2 regions of the Cupriavidus sp. GW821-FHT02F09 genome follow, and region 1 is predicted to be linked to the other one. Evidence: predicted binding sites of a transcription regulator. Region 1 holds the regulator's gene; the other holds the start of a gene.
The links. Region 1 encodes sigma-54, which starts transcription at its own class of promoters, with help from an activator protein. Its sites were predicted from a motif close to TGGCANGNAANCTGCTTT; they were not measured.
Positions count from the first base shown of each region.

Region 2: a site for sigma-54 is predicted at 4,846-4,863, ahead of atzF (allophanate hydrolase). Genes of this name have one in related genera too.

Region 1 is NZ_JBWKVH010000008.1:103,092-110,408, forward strand. It holds gene hprK (HPr(Ser) kinase/phosphatase) at 1-724, opposite strand, end outside; gene ptsN (PTS IIA-like nitrogen regulatory protein PtsN) at 760-1,215, opposite strand; gene hpf (ribosome hibernation-promoting factor, HPF/YfiA family) at 1,599-1,949, opposite strand; gene AC07XB_RS12085 (RNA polymerase factor sigma-54) at 1,999-3,474, opposite strand; gene lptB (LPS export ABC transporter ATP-binding protein) at 3,611-4,396, opposite strand; gene lptA (lipopolysaccharide transport periplasmic protein LptA) at 4,443-5,087, opposite strand; gene lptC (LPS export ABC transporter periplasmic protein LptC) at 5,142-5,768, opposite strand; gene AC07XB_RS12105 (KpsF/GutQ family sugar-phosphate isomerase) at 5,784-6,767, opposite strand; gene AC07XB_RS12110 (monovalent cation:proton antiporter family protein) at 6,919-7,317, shown strand, end outside.
Region 2 is NZ_JBWKVH010000011.1:102,834-110,150, forward strand. It holds gene AC07XB_RS15140 (NAD-dependent succinate-semialdehyde dehydrogenase) at 1-424, opposite strand, end outside; gene AC07XB_RS15145 (UxaA family hydrolase) at 890-2,413, opposite strand; gene AC07XB_RS15150 (tripartite tricarboxylate transporter substrate binding protein) at 2,420-3,442, opposite strand; gene AC07XB_RS15155 (LysR substrate-binding domain-containing protein) at 3,589-4,575, shown strand; gene atzF (allophanate hydrolase) at 4,908-6,761, shown strand; gene uca (urea carboxylase) at 6,775-7,317, shown strand, end outside.

The DNA.
Region 1 (7,317 bases):
GAACCAGTTGCACCACCAGCTTAAGCTTCATCTTGCGGCGTACCGCAGTCTCGCCAAAGATGGTCTTGATGTCGAGCAGGCCCAGGCCGCGCACTTCCAGCAGGTTCTGCAGCAGCGGCGGGCAGCGGCCCTCGATGAAGTCCGGCCCGAGGCGCACGAAATCGACGGCATCGTCCGCGACCAGCCCATGTCCGCGCGAGATCAGTTCCAGGCCGAGCTCGCTCTTGCCCAGGCCGGATTCGCCCATCACCAGCACACCCATGCCGAGGATGTCGAGGAATACGCCGTGCATGGTCACGCGCGGCGCGGAAATGCGCGACAGATAGAGGCGCAGGTGGTCGATCACCGCGGCCGAAGACACCGGCGTGGTGAACAGCGGTGTGGACGAGCGCGTGCAGCGCAGTTCCAGGTCGGGCGGCGGCTCCATGCCGTCGGCGATCACCAGGAACGGCGGCTCAAGCAGGATCAGCTCGCCCATCTGGCGCTTGCGCATCTCGTCATCGAGGCGCTGGTAATACGTGATTTCGGGCTTGCCCAGCACCTGGATCCGGTTCGGGTGGATCAGGTTCAAGTGGCCGACGAGATCGGCCGCGGACGTGGCTTCACGCGCGAACTCGACATCGAAGGCCCGGTCCGCGCCCTCCAGTCCTGCTACCCAGGAGAGTTTGATATCGGCTGCGTTGTCGTCGAAGATCGACTGCGAGGTGACGCCAGTGAGTTCCATTCGGGTGCTTTCAGGGACGGGCTTTCAGTGCCGGATCAAGGGTGCCATTGCGTCAGCAACTGGTGCACGTCGTCGGGGGTGGGCAGGGTAGCCAGTCCTTCGCGCATCTCGCGGTCGGACAGCAACTGGGCGATCTCGGAGAGAATTTCCAGATGCTGCTGGGTGGCCTGTTCGGGCACCAGCAGGAAGATCAGCAGCGCGACCGGCTTGCCGTCGGGCGACTCGAAGGGGATCGGCTCAGCCAGGCGCATGAAGGCGGCCAGTGGCTGCTTCAGTCCCTTGATGCGGCCGTGGGGGATCGCAACCCCCGCGCCCAGGCCGGTGGACCCGAGCGACTCGCGGGCGAACAGGTTGTCGGTCACGGTCGCGCGCGCTACGCCATGGTTGTTCTCGAAGAGGAGCCCGGCCTGTTCGAACACGCGCTTCTTGCTGGTGACGCTGACGTCGAGGTTGATGTTGCCGGGTGGCAGCAATTTAGCCAAACGATTCATGTGGAATGCGCAGGGTTTTCTAGTAAGCAGGCCCGGGGCCAGGAGGCGTCCCACCGGGCGGAAAGAGGTAAAAAACCAAGGCCCGAGGTTTCCACCGGGTGTCCCCCCATGCCGGTGTCGGGCGTCTGGCCATTATAGAGCAGGCCCGCTTCCGCTTTGTGCATTGCAATAGCCGATGCGCTCAAGCGGTGCTGCATGCACCGGAATGGCTAGGCCGGTCAACCATGTATTGCACAGCATACACTGGTACATATGCGTTGCGGAATCCCCTGTGTGGCCCGATCGGGTAGGCTGCAACGAAAAAGCCGCGCTCTGGGCGCGGCTTGATTCCATTTTTCAAGGGACTGACACCGACGGCCCGGTATGTGGGCCGCCAGGCACGGTCATTGCTGCATCTGCGATGCGGCCATCTGATACTTGACCGCTTCACGGTCGTGGCTCTGCACGCGATCCTTGTGGCGAATCACCTGCCGGTCGAGCTTGTCGACCAGTGCGTCGATAGCGGCATACAGGTCTTCATGATGCGCTTCGACAAAGATGTCCTTGCCCTTGAGATGTAGATTGATTTCCGCGTACTGCCGCCGGTCCTTTTCTTTTGTATTGTCGACAGAGAGCAGCACACTTACGCCAATGACTTGATCGAAATGCCTGACGATACGCTCCAGTTTCGTTTCCACGTACTCACGCAGAGGGGGCGTGATGTCCAAGTGGTGTCCACTGATCTTGAAGTTCATAGCGTTTCTCCTTCTGAAAGAGCTGCATCAGGCAGGCGATGCAGCTCGGCTACAAAGTCTTACGGAGATTGACCGCGGGAATCTTGAGCGCTTCGCGGTATTTGGCAACGGTACGCCGTGCTACCACAAAGCCTTGCTCGCCGAGCAATTCGGCAATCCGGCTATCGGACAAGGGGTTCCTAGCGTCTTCGGCTCCTATCAATTGCTTGATCAACGCACGGATTGCCGTTGATGAGGCCGCGCCGCCGGTTTCTGTGGATACGTGAGAGCCAAAAAAATACTTCAGCTCGAAAGTCCCCATCGGCGTTGCCATGTATTTATTGGTAGTCACCCGAGAGATGGTGGACTCGTGTAAACCCAGTGTATCGGCAATCTCCCGCAAAACCAAGGGGCGCATCGCAATTTCACCGTGGGTGAAGAAGTTCTTTTGACGTTCGACAATGGCTTGTGCGACGCGCAATATCGTGTCGAACCTTTGCTGGATATTCTTGATCAACCAGCGTGCTTCCTGCAGCTTTTGCTGCAGTCCGGCCGCGCCTGCATCGCCTTTTGCACCGCGCAAAATCTGCGCGTACATGTCGTTGATGCGTAGCCGCGGCATCACATCCGGGTTGAGGTGGGCGATCCATCCGCCGCTCAACTTTCGAACAAAAACATCAGGCACCACGAAGTCCGCTTCTGGCCGGCTGTAGGCATGGCCAGGATAGGGCGCGAGCGAGCGGATCAGTTCATGTGCGGCCTTGAGTTCCGGTTCGTCCACTTGCAGCGCCTTTTTAAGGCGCGTGTAATCGCGCACCGCCAGCAGCTCGAGGTGGTTGGTGACGATGCTCAGCGCCAGTTCGCGCTGCGGATGCTTGAGCCTGCGCAATTGCAGCGCCAGGCACTCGGCGGCGTTGCGTGCCCCGACGCCCGGCGGATCGAAGCTCTGCAGCAGCGTGAGCACAGCCTGGATCTCGTCGACCTCGAACTCGAGCTCCTCCGGCAGCTCGCTGCAGATTTCCTCGAGCGTGGTGCTCAGGTAGCCGTCATCGTCCAGGGACTCGACCAGGAAGATAGCCAGCCCTTTGTCGCGCAGGGAAATCTTGAGCGGCGCCAGCTGTTCCATGAGGTGTTCACGCAGCGTGGGCTCGGCGTCGCGCAGCTGCATCGGGGTTTTTTCGTCGTCTTCGCCTTGCGGGCGGCGGGCGAAGTCGTCCAGGCTCCAGTCGCTGCCGTAATCCTCATTGCTGTCGGAGTAGCTGTCGTCGGCTTCGGGGGCGCCATCGGGACGGTTTTCGCTGGTGCCCTGGCCATCGGCGGGCGCTGGCGCGGGCGCGCTCTGCAGGTTCACCGAGCCGTCCGAGGACACGCGCAACGGGCTGTCCAGCCAGTCGTTCTCACGCTCGAGCAAGGGGTTCTCGGTCAGCGCCTGTTCCACTTCCTGCTGCAGTTCAAGCGTGGACAGTTGCAGCAGCCGGATCGACTGCTGGAGTTGCGGCGTAAGCGCGAGATGCTGCGAGAGGCGGAGCTGTAGCGACGGTTTCATGCGACCTATTTTATGCCCAACTTCCGTACTGATGGAACGGAAATTGCTATCGCTGGTGTCGCTATGATCGTTTGAAGGATAAAAGGCGACACCGAAGCCGCCCGGGGGGGCGATGCGCGGCAGGCGCCGCGCGCCCTTACATGCGGAAGTTCTCGCCCAGGTAGACCTTGCGCACCGACTCGTTGGCGATGATGTCCTCAGGCTGCCCGGACGCCAGCACCGCGCCTTCGCTGATGATGTAGGCGTGGTCGCAGATGCCTAGCGTCTCGCGCACGTTGTGGTCGGTGATCAGCACGCCGATATTGCGTGCCTTGAGGAAGCTGACGATGCGCTGGATTTCGCCAACCGCGATCGGGTCGACGCCGGCGAAGGGCTCGTCGAGCAGGATGAAGCGCGGCGCGGAGGCCAGCGCGCGGGCGATTTCCACGCGGCGGCGCTCGCCGCCGGACAGCGACAGCGCCGGGTTGTCGCGCAGGTGGGCAATCTGCAGGTCATCCAGCAGGGTGTCCAGCCGGCGCTCGATCTCGGCCTTGCCCAGGGGTTTGCCATCGTTGAGCTGCAGCTCCAGCACTGCGCGGATGTTCTCCTGCACATTGAGCTTGCGGAACACGGAGGCTTCCTGCGGCAGGTAGGACAGGCCCATGCGCGCTCGCTCATGGATGGCCAGGCCGCTGATGTGCTTGTCGTCGAGCACGATATCGCCCTCGTCCAGCGCCACCAGCCCCACGATCATGTAGAACGACGTGGTCTTGCCCGCGCCGTTGGGGCCCAGCAAGCCGACCACCTCGCCGCTCTTCACGTCGAGCGACACGTCCTTGACCACGGTGCGCGAGCCGTAGCGCTTCTTCAGGTGGCGCACGACCAGCGTGCTGCTGTCCTTCAGGGTGGCGGGCTGGGACGGTGCGGTTTGGGTAGCGGTCATGAAGGTGAAGTCAGAATCCGTGGATCAGGGACGTGGCGGCGTCAGGTCAGGGGTTGACGGGGGCAGCTGCCGGCTTGAGCGGCAGCGGATTGGCTGCGGCACCGCTGGCGGGCTGCTCCTGGCGCGGCGACAACACGGCGCGCACGCGGCCCGACGGGCTGCCCGCGGTCGCGTTCTCGGCGCCGCCGCTGGCCGTGTAGAACTCGTTGCGGCTGTCATAGGTGATCACCGCGCCGCGGATCTCGTCGACCAGCTTGGCGCCGGCCAGGCGGGCCATGCGGGCGCGCCCGATCAGCTTGGACAACTCCTGCTTGCCGTCATATTCGATGCGGTCGCCCCAGCCATCGATGTACTCGTCGACGTTGTCGCGCTTCTGGCGGATATAGGCTTGCTTGCCGCCCTTGGAGGTCGCGACCGCGTACTGGTAGCCCTCGGGATCGGTACGGACTTCGGCTGCGTCGGATTTGAGCACCATGGTGCCCTTGGTCAGCACCACGTTGCCAGTCAGTACATAGACCTGCTTGACGTCATCGTAGCTGGCATTGTCGGCCTCCAGGACCAGCGGCTTTTCGCGGTCGGCCTTTTCGGCGCTGGCGGGCGCGGCCAGCGTGAGGCCCAGGACGGCGGCCAGCGTCAGCAAAGCGGCCGTGCTGCGGCGCAGACAGGACGAAGTCGTCGGGAATGGATTCATGTTGGCGTGATGGCGGTTGACGCGGGCGGTTGGTGCCCGCGGGCGGCTTCGGGGCTACTTCGTGGGACTCGCCGGCGGCGGCCCCGTGATGATGGTGCCGCGTACGTTACCCAGCAATTGTACTTCGCGAGTGACATTGTTGAAGACCAGGCCGTTGGCGGTCATCACCGACGGGCCGCGGGTCAGCTTGACAGCCTTGTCGGTCTTGACGATGTCATCGTTCACCAGCACCTGGAAATACTCCGAGGCGGCCGTCATCTGCGGATCCTTGGCGGGGTCGGGGCCCTGGGTACGCACGATGAAGGCATTGCCGAACAGGTCGATGACCGAGCCTTCCGCGTTCATCGTGCCGCGATCAGAGTGGCCGGTGACGGGCGGACGGTCGATTTCATAGGAGCGCATGGCCGGGCGTGTCACTTCGTAGGTCTGGTCGTCCTCGAAGTGGATCATCTTGTCGCCGGTGAAGCGCAGCTTGGTGTTGCCGTCCTCGGCAAGCTCGGTCGCGGAAAAACGGATCATGTAGTAATCCGGTTCATGCTTCTTGCCTACCGGCCCGGTGTCCGCTTCTTTCGGGGAGTTGACCTGCACCAGCCAGAAGGTGCTGCCCGCCACCAGTGCCATCAGCAGCAGGGGCAGGGCTCGCATGGCAAGCCGGCTCAGGGAGGACAGGATTTCCCGCATAGGCATGGGCTGGCCTCAGATGACCTTGGCGCGGGTCAGGTCGTGGATGTGGAGCGCGCCGACCAGGCGCCGCTCTGCGTCGACCACCAGCATCTGGTTGATGCGGTTCGCCTCCATCACCTGCACGGCTTCCACGGCCAGCTGGTCCGGCCCGACGGTATGCGGTGTGCGGTGCATGACCTCGCTGATGGGTACGGTCTTCCAGTCGCGCGGGGTTTCAAGCAGGCGGCGCAGGTCGCCATCGGTGAAGACGCCGATCAGGCGGTCGTCCGGGTCCACCACCGCGGTCATTGCCATGCCTTTGCGGGTGATTTCCATCAGGGCCTGTGCCAGCGGCGTGCTCTCGCGTACCTTGGGCACCGCGTTGCCGCTGCGCATGACGTCGCGCACGTGGGTCAGCAGCTTGCGCCCGAGCGCGCCGCCCGGATGCGAGCGGGCAAAGTCTTCCTCGCCGAAGCCGCGGGCATCCAGCACCGCCACCGCGAGCGCGTCGCCCATCGCCAGTGCGGCGGTGGTGCTGGCGGTCGGGGCCAGGTTGAGCGGGCAGGCTTCTTTTTCCACGCCGGCATTGAGGTGCGCGTCGGCCAGCTGGGCCAGCGTGGAGGCGGGGTTGCCGGTCACGGAGATGAGCTTGGCGCCGATGCGCTTGACGATCGGGACAATCGAAAGCAACTCGGCGGTCTCTCCGGAATTGGAAAAGGCGATCAGCACATCGTCGCGCGTGACCATGCCCAGGTCGCCGTGGCTGGCCTCGGCCGGATGCACGAAAAACGCGGGCGTGCCGGTCGAGGCCAGCGTGGCCGCGACCTTGCGGCCGATGTGGCCCGACTTGCCGATGCCGGACACGACGACGCGCCCGCTGCAATTGAGCGTCAGTTGCACGGCTTGCGCAAATCCGTCGTCCAGGCGGCCTGCGAGGGCAGCGACGGCGTCGGCTTCGATCTGGAGGGTTTCGCGAGCGAGCCTAAGTGCTCGATCCGCATTGAAATTAGCTATCATGGCGACGAAGTATACCAACGAATGCGATGGCGCTTGGGCTGTTCCTGGGATCGGGCGGCCGGGGCGGCCATCGCGCTTGCCGTAATCCGCCGGCAGGGCCGCCCGCACCGGGCCGGCCCGGTGCCCGGCGCGGCGTACCCTGACCCTGTCGATGCACTCTCCGCTGGACCTTACCCTTGTCCTGCTGGCCGCCGCCGTGTTTGGCGTGGTCGCGTTTCGCATGTTGCAGTTGCCGCCGATGCTGGGGTACCTGGTCGTGGGCATCCTGATCGGGCCGCATGCGCTCGGCCTGGCCAGCGATACCGCGCAAACCAAATACCTGGCCGAGTTCGGCGTGGTCTTTTTGATGTTCTCGATCGGCCTGGAGTTCAGCCTGGGCAAGCTCAAGGCGATGAAGCGGCAGGTGTTCGGCCTGGGCGGCTCGCAGGTGGTGCTGTCGCTCCTAGCCGTGATTCCGGCGAGCTGGGCGTTCAACTGGCTGTTTCCGCTGTCCTGGCAGGCCTCGGTGGCGCTGGGCGGCGCGCTGGCCATGTCATCCACCGCCATCGTG
Region 2 (7,317 bases), on a different contig from region 1:
CGGGGACGGACTCGGCGACGATCTCGCCGCTGATGCGGGTGGCTTCCTCGGCGAACCACTCTACGTAGGAGGCGCCGTACAGCACTTCGCCGCGGGCCTCCTTGATGGGCTTGCCCTGTTCGGCGGAGATGATCTGGGCCAGGTCTTCCTGGTGTTCGAGGATCAGGGCGTGCCAGCGCTTGATGATCTGCGCGCGGTCGCGGGCGGTGCGGCGGCTCCAGGTTGGGAAAGCTGCGGCTGCGGCATCGGTTGCCTGGATGGCATCCTGGGCGTCGCTGTCGGGCACGCAGGCGAAGACGGTGTTGGTGGCAGGGTTGGTGACATCCAGGCGGTGGCCGGTGTGGGCGGCTGACCACGCTTGGCCGATTAGGTTGCCGGTGCGGAGCAGGGCTGGGTGGGTTAGGGGGAGTGGGGTGGATGGCATGGTTTTTGGGATATGGGGGGTTGACTGCAACTGCAACTGCTTGAATTCAATGACAACTGCAACTGCAGTTTCACCACCCCTGCGGGGCGGCGACCTACTTTCTTGTCTTGCCAAGAAAGTAGGCAAAGAAGGCGCGCCGGATGGGGCGACACCCCCTCGGGCTTCGACGAAAAGAGCGGCCGGGACCCAAACTCGCATCGCCTTAGGGCGATACTCAGACATGGGTCCCTCGTTTCCGCTCTTTTCGCCGAATCCCGAGGCGCCCCATACGGCCTTGGCACACCTTGACGGCTCGCTTCGCATCGCGCGTGGGTGTTTCCCGCCCATTCGGGCGGGAAACACGGCTACACCAGTTGGTTGATCTTGCCGCTGGTTTGCTCCCCTCTCCCGCCTGCGGGAGGGGCGGGGGAGAGGGCGGGTGATCGCAATTTCGCAATGGTTCCAGGCTGCGAGGCTTTCTACTTTCTAACTGACAATCCCCAAGTGCCAAGGCACAAACTCGTTGTCCCCCAGCCCGAGCGCCTCGCTCTTGGTTGGCTGTCCCGAGGCCGCTTCCAGGATGTGCTCAAAAATCCGCTGGCCCATCTCGTCCACGGTCAATTCGCCGTCCAGCACCAGCCCGCAGTTGATGTCCATATCGCCTTCGAGCCGCGTGTACATCGGCGTATTGCTCGCTAGCTTGATGGTCGGCGCTGGCTTGGAGCCGAACATCGATCCGCGCCCGGTGGTGAAGCAGATCAGGTTGGCGCCGCTGGCGATCTGGCCGGTGGCGGCGACGGGGTCGTAGCCGGGGGAGTCCATGAAGACGAAGCCGGCTTGCTCGATGGGCTCGGCGTATTCATAGACGGCCTGCAGCGGCGTGGTGCCGCCTTTCATGGCGGAGCCGAGTGATTTTTCGAAGATGTTGGCGAGGCCGCCTTGCTGGTTGCCGTGGCCGACCACGCCGTTGAACTGGGCGTTCTGGCCGGCGGTGTAGCGCTCCCACCAGGCCAGGCGGTCCAGTAGTTTCTGGCCGACTTCCGGCGTGACGGCGCGGCGCGTGAGCATGTATTCCACGCCGTGGATCTCGGGGGTTTCCGACAGGATGGCGGTGCCGCCGTGGCGCACCAGGATGTCCATGGCCGCGCCGAGCGCCGGGTTGGCGCTGATGCCGGAGAAGCCGTCGGAGCCACCGCATTCCAGGCCGATCTTCAGGTGGCTGGCGGGCACGGGCTGGCGCGTGGCGGTATTGGCGCCGGGCAGCATCGCCTCGATGGCGCGGATGCCGGCCTGGATGGTGGCCGCCGTGCCGCCGCTGTCCTGCATGACCATGGTGCGCACGTGGCTGCCGGGCACCAGGCCTTGCGACTCCATCAGGCCCGCTACCTGGTTGCGCTCGCAGCCCAGGCCCACGATCAGCACACCGGCCAGGTTGGGGTGGCGTGCATAGCCCGCCAGCGTGCGCCGCAGCACGTCGAAGTGCTCGCTGGGCGAGGACATGCCGCAGCCGCTGCTTTGCGCGAAGGCGGCCACGCCGTCCACATTGGGAAAGGCCGCCATGCGCTCGGGCGTGAAGTGGTCAGCGATATGCCGGATCACCGTGGCCGAGCAGTTCACCGACGACAAGATGCCGATGAAGTTGCGCGTGCCAACCCGGCCGTCGGGCCGCACGAACCCCATGAAGGTGGCGCGCTCGGCCTCGGGCACATAGTCCACCGGCCGCACGTCCTGGCAGAAACCCGGGTCGCGATAGAAATCCACCAGCGCCAGGTTGTGCGAATGCACATGATCACCGGCCTCGATGTCGCGCTCGGCCACGCCGATCACGGTGTCGAACTTGCGGATCTGGGTGCCCTTGGCAATGGCGCAGGCGGCAATCTTGTGCCCCGCAGGCACCTGGGCGCGCACGCGCAGCCCCAGTTCAGGCAGGCTCTGGCCAAGGCTCAGGGCGTCCCGGGCGATCAGGACGTTGTCGTTCGCATGCAGGCGGATGAGGGCGGCGGAGTTCACGTTGGGTCAGCCTTGTTGCAGCAGTTCTTTGAGCTTGAGGCGCTGGATCAGGTGGGTTTCCTGGTCGTACACCGTGCTGATGTAGCGCTTGTATTCCGGGCCGTCCAGGTACATCACCGGCGCATCGATGCGGGCCGCGACCTGCTGGAATTCCTTGCTGGCCACCGCCTGGCGGAAGGCGTCGCGCAGTTTCTTTTCCACCGCCGGGTCCAGTCCGATGGGCGCGCCGATGCCGTTGGGCGCTTCCACCACCACGTTGTAGCCCAGTTCCTTGAGCGTCGGCGTGTCCTTGAAGCGCGGCGTGCGCTGGTCGCCCCAGGTGGCCAGCAGGCGCAGCTTGCCGGCTTCCACGTGGGGCGCCCAGGAGCTGGAATCGGCCAGCAGGTCCACTTGCCCGGCGAGCACGTCCTGCAAGGCCTGCGCGCCGCCCTTGTAGGCGATGGCATTGAAGCGCACACCGGCGGCCTGCGCGAATTCCTCCATGCCCACGTGGGTGGCGCCGCCGATGCCGGCATGCGCATAGGTGAGCTTGCCCGGATGCGCCTTGGCCTCGGCCACGACGTCCTTGAGCGACTTGAAGCGCGAGTTCGCCGGCACCGCGATGCCGAAGGTCTGGCCGGAGGTGCGCGCCAGGTAGGTCAGCTCGCTGCGCGGGTCCAACTGCAGCATGCCAAGCTGCGAGAAGCGCGTCACCGAGATCGGCACCTGGCCGATGGTGTAGCCGTCCGGCTTGGCGCGGGCCAGTGCCTTGGTGCCGATCATGCCCGATGCGCCGGCGCGGTTTTCCACCACGATGGATTGCTTGAGTACGCCGGACGCCACCTGGCACAGCGCGCGCATGGACTGGTCGGCGGTGCCGCCAACGGGCCACGGGCAGATGAAGGTGATGGGCCGGTCCGGATAGTCGGCGGCACGTGCGAGGCCCGGCAGCAACAGGCCGGCACTGCCAGCCGTCGCAGCCGTGGCGGCAGCGGCGCCGCTGATGAGCAGGCGGCGTCGCCCGTGGTTGATGCCGTGGGATGCGGTCATGTGTCGTCCTCGCAGGGTGTCGTTATTGGAGTCATGGGCTGGTGGCAATGTCCACCGGTCAGGCCGGATTGTGGCAAAGCCATTCATAACAATCCAATCAATCATCGGAATGGCTTCATAACCTTAAAGTTAAGTAGAATCGCGCCATGCCCCAGATCGACCGCGCCCTGCGCTCCAATATCAAGCTACGCCACCTGCAGCTGGTGGTGGCGCTGGAGGAGTTTCGCCATCTCGGCCACACCGCCGAGTTCCTCTCCGTCAGCCAGCCAGCCGTCTCCAAGATGCTCACCGAGGTGGAGAAGACGCTGGGCCTGACGCTCTTCACGCGCTCCACGCGCGGCACCGAGCCTACGCCGGCCGGCGCGTCGCTGGTGCGTTTTGCCCGCTCGGTGCTGGCGCAATACGAGCGCACGCGCGACGAGATCGCCGCGGAAGCCAGCGGCGCCGCCGGGCGCACCCGGGTGGGATCGATGGGCGCGGCCCTGCCGGTGCTGCTGGCGCAAGCCATAGGCCTGCTCAAGCAGCGCTCGGCGCAGGCCACCGTGCTGGTGGAGGAGGGCGACCTGCCCCACCTGCTGCCCAAGCTGCGCATCAGCGAACTGGACCTGATCGTGGGGCGGCTGGAGCCTGGCTACGCCGCCCCGGACCTCATCACCGAGCCGCTCTATAACGAGCCGATGGTGGCGGTGGTGCGCAGCGGCCACGCGCTGGCAAGCAAGCGTGCACCGGGCTGGGCGGACCTGGCCGGCATGCCTTGCGTGGTGCCGCCGCCATGGGCCTCGCTACGGGTCAAGATCGAGCAGGAGTTCTATCGCTTTGGGTTGCAGCCACCAACCGACCTGATCGAGTCGTCGTCCTACCTTGGCATCACCACCTTCGTCTCCCAGCTAGATGCCGTGGGCTTCCTGGCCAGGTCGGTGGGGCAGCAGTTCGAGCGGGAAGGCCGCTTCCATATCCTGCCCATGGACATAGCGCTGGAGCTGCCGCCAGTGGGCGTGATCACGCTGCGCGAGGGGCGGCCCACGCCCAGCAGCATCCAACTGGTCGAATGCCTGCGGGCAGCGGCCGGGCAATTGGCCGCGCCGCCGGCCGGTGCGAAGAGGCCGGCGCGCGCGCCGCGGCGCACGAAATAGCCAGCCTGCCGCGATCAGCGCGGCCTGGCCAGCAGGTACTTCGCCAGCGCGTGAAACGCCGGGATAAACCAAGCGCTAGCGGAGCCGGCTCACGACGCACCACATTGCGGCTCGGTCGTTCCCACAGGCACTGTTTAGGTCCACGCAAGCCGCCCCATGGTGCGGCTTGCGCGGGTGCCCTGCATGCGTATTCGGCCCGCGAAGGCGCCCTGGTGACCAATCTCCCTGATATGTAAGAGGAATACATTTGAATACATTTTCCTTCTTACATGGCATGTCTCCTGCTTTGTTGGTCTGCAACGCCCTCATGTATACAACCCGGGATACAAGCGATGACCAGCAAGACGCCTCTGCGCCGATCCGCCGCCAGGCTTGGCAGTTGCCGAACGCTGCCTGACTGGCAACAGCTCTACAAGACGCGAGGCGCCTCGCCCGCGGACGCGCTGGCGCCGTTCCTGGACCTGGACGCAGCGGACCCGGCCTGGATCGCGCGGCTGGATGCGGCGCGGCTGCAGTCCCAGCTAGCTGCGCTGACCGCGCGCGTTGAAGAAGCGGGCGGCCAGCTCGATGCGTTTCCCCTCTACGGCGTGCCGTTCGTGGTGAAAGACAACATCGACGTGGCAGGGTGGCCCACCACGGCGGCGTGTCCTGCGTTTGCGTATGTGGCCGAGCGCGATGCCGGCGCGGTGGCGCGGCTGCGCGCGGCCGGGGCCATTGTGGTGGCCAAGGCTAACCTGGATCAGTTCGCCACGGGCCTCGTGGGCGTGCGTTCGCCTTACGGCGCGGTGCCCAACACCTTCGATGCGGCATATGTCAGCGGTGGCTCCAGTTCGGGCTCGGCGTCTTCGGTGGCGCGCGGCTGGGTGCCGTTCTCACTCGGGACCGATACGGCGGGCTCGGGGCGCATTCCCGCGGCATTCAACAATATCGTGGGCCTCAAGCCGACCCGGGGCTGGCTCTCCAGCGCCGGCGTGGTGCCGGCCTGCCGCACGCTGGACTGCGTCTGCGTGTTTGCGCTGACGGTCGACGATGCCGCGCTGGTGGCGGAGATCGCCGGCGGCTTCGACCACGACGATCCTTACTCGCGCACCTATCCGCAGAGCGCGCCTGCCGCGCTGGCGCCATCGCCCGTGCTGGGCATTCCCGATGCGCCGGCATTCTTTGGCGATACGCAGGCGCAGGCCAGTTTCGAGCAAGCGCTGACGGACTTGCAGGCCATGGGCGCCAAGCTGGTGCCGATTGATTTTTCGCCATTCGCCGAGTTGGCCGCACTGCTCTACCAGGGGCCATGGGTGGCCGAACGCTTCCTGGCGGTGAGCCAGCTTCACGCCAGCCAGCCGGAAGCCATCGATCCGGTCGTTCGCGTGATCGTGGAGGAAGCGGGCCGCTATAGCGCGATGGACGCGTTCAGCGCCGAGTACCGGCGCGCGGCGCTGACCCGCGCTATCCACCTGGCGCTGGCAACGGTCGATGCGCTGGTGGTGCCGAGCGCGCCGTCGATCTATACGCTGGCCGCGGTGCAGGACGATCCGATCCGCCTGAACGCGCGGCTTGGCACCTATACCAACTTCGCCAACCTGGCTGACCTGTCGGCGCTGGCGCTGCCGGCCGGTGCGCGCGAGGACGGCCTGCCTGCTGGCATCACGCTGATTGCCCCGGCCTGGGCAGACCGCGCGTTGGCCCGCTTTGGCCGGCAGTGGCAGGCGGCGCAAGCGTTGCCGCTGGGCGCCACCGGGCGGGCTTGTCCCGTTGGTGCGCAGCGCGCGACGCCGGTCACGCCGGGATCGGTGCGGCTGGCCGTGGTCGGCGCCCACCTTAGCGGCATGCCGCTTAACCATCAACTGCTCACGCGCCACGCGGCCTTTGTGGAGGCTTGCAACACGGCGCCGTGCTACCGGCTTTATGCGCTGGCGGACACGATCCCGCCCAAGCCCGGGCTGGTGCATATCGGCACAGGGCAGGGCGCGCCGATCGAAGTCGAGCTCTGGGATGTGCCACTGGCCAGCTTTGGCGCCTTCGTCGCGGAGATTCCCGCGCCCCTTGGCATCGGCAAGCTGCTGCTGGAAGACGGCCGGCAAGTTACCGGGTTCATCTGCGAACCCCGAGGCCTGGAAGGCGCCAGCGATATCACGGCATTTGGCGGCTGGCGCGCCTATCTCGCCAGCGCGGACGCCAACGCAACCTGACCCGGGAGCGCCGATGTTCCACACCGTACTGATCGCCAATCGTGGCGAGATCGCCGTGCGGGCCATTCGCACCCTGCGTGCGCTAGGTATCAAGAGCGTGGCCGTGTATTCGGATGCCGATCGCAATGCCGCGCATGCCCGGCTGGCCGATGTGGCCGTGCCGCTGGGTGGCGAGCGTGCGGCGGATAGCTACCTGGTGGCCGAGCGCGTGCTGCAAGCCGCGTTGGATACCGGCGCCCAAGCCGTTTTCCCCGGCTACGGCTTTCTGTCGGAGAGCGCGGCGTTTGCCGAGGCCTGCGAGGCGGCGGGCCTGGTGTTCATTGGCCCGACGCCGCACCAGCTCCGCGAGTTCGGGCTCAAGCACCGGGCGCGCGAGCTGGCCGCCGAAGCGGGGATACCGATGACGCCCGGCACCGGCCTGCTCTCCAGCGTGGAGCAAGCCCTGCGGGAGGCCGCGCGCATCGGCTATCCCGTCATGCTCAAGAGCACGGCCGGCGGGGGCGGTATCGGCCTGTCGCGCTGCGCTGATGACGCCGAGCTGAGCGCGGCCTTTGAC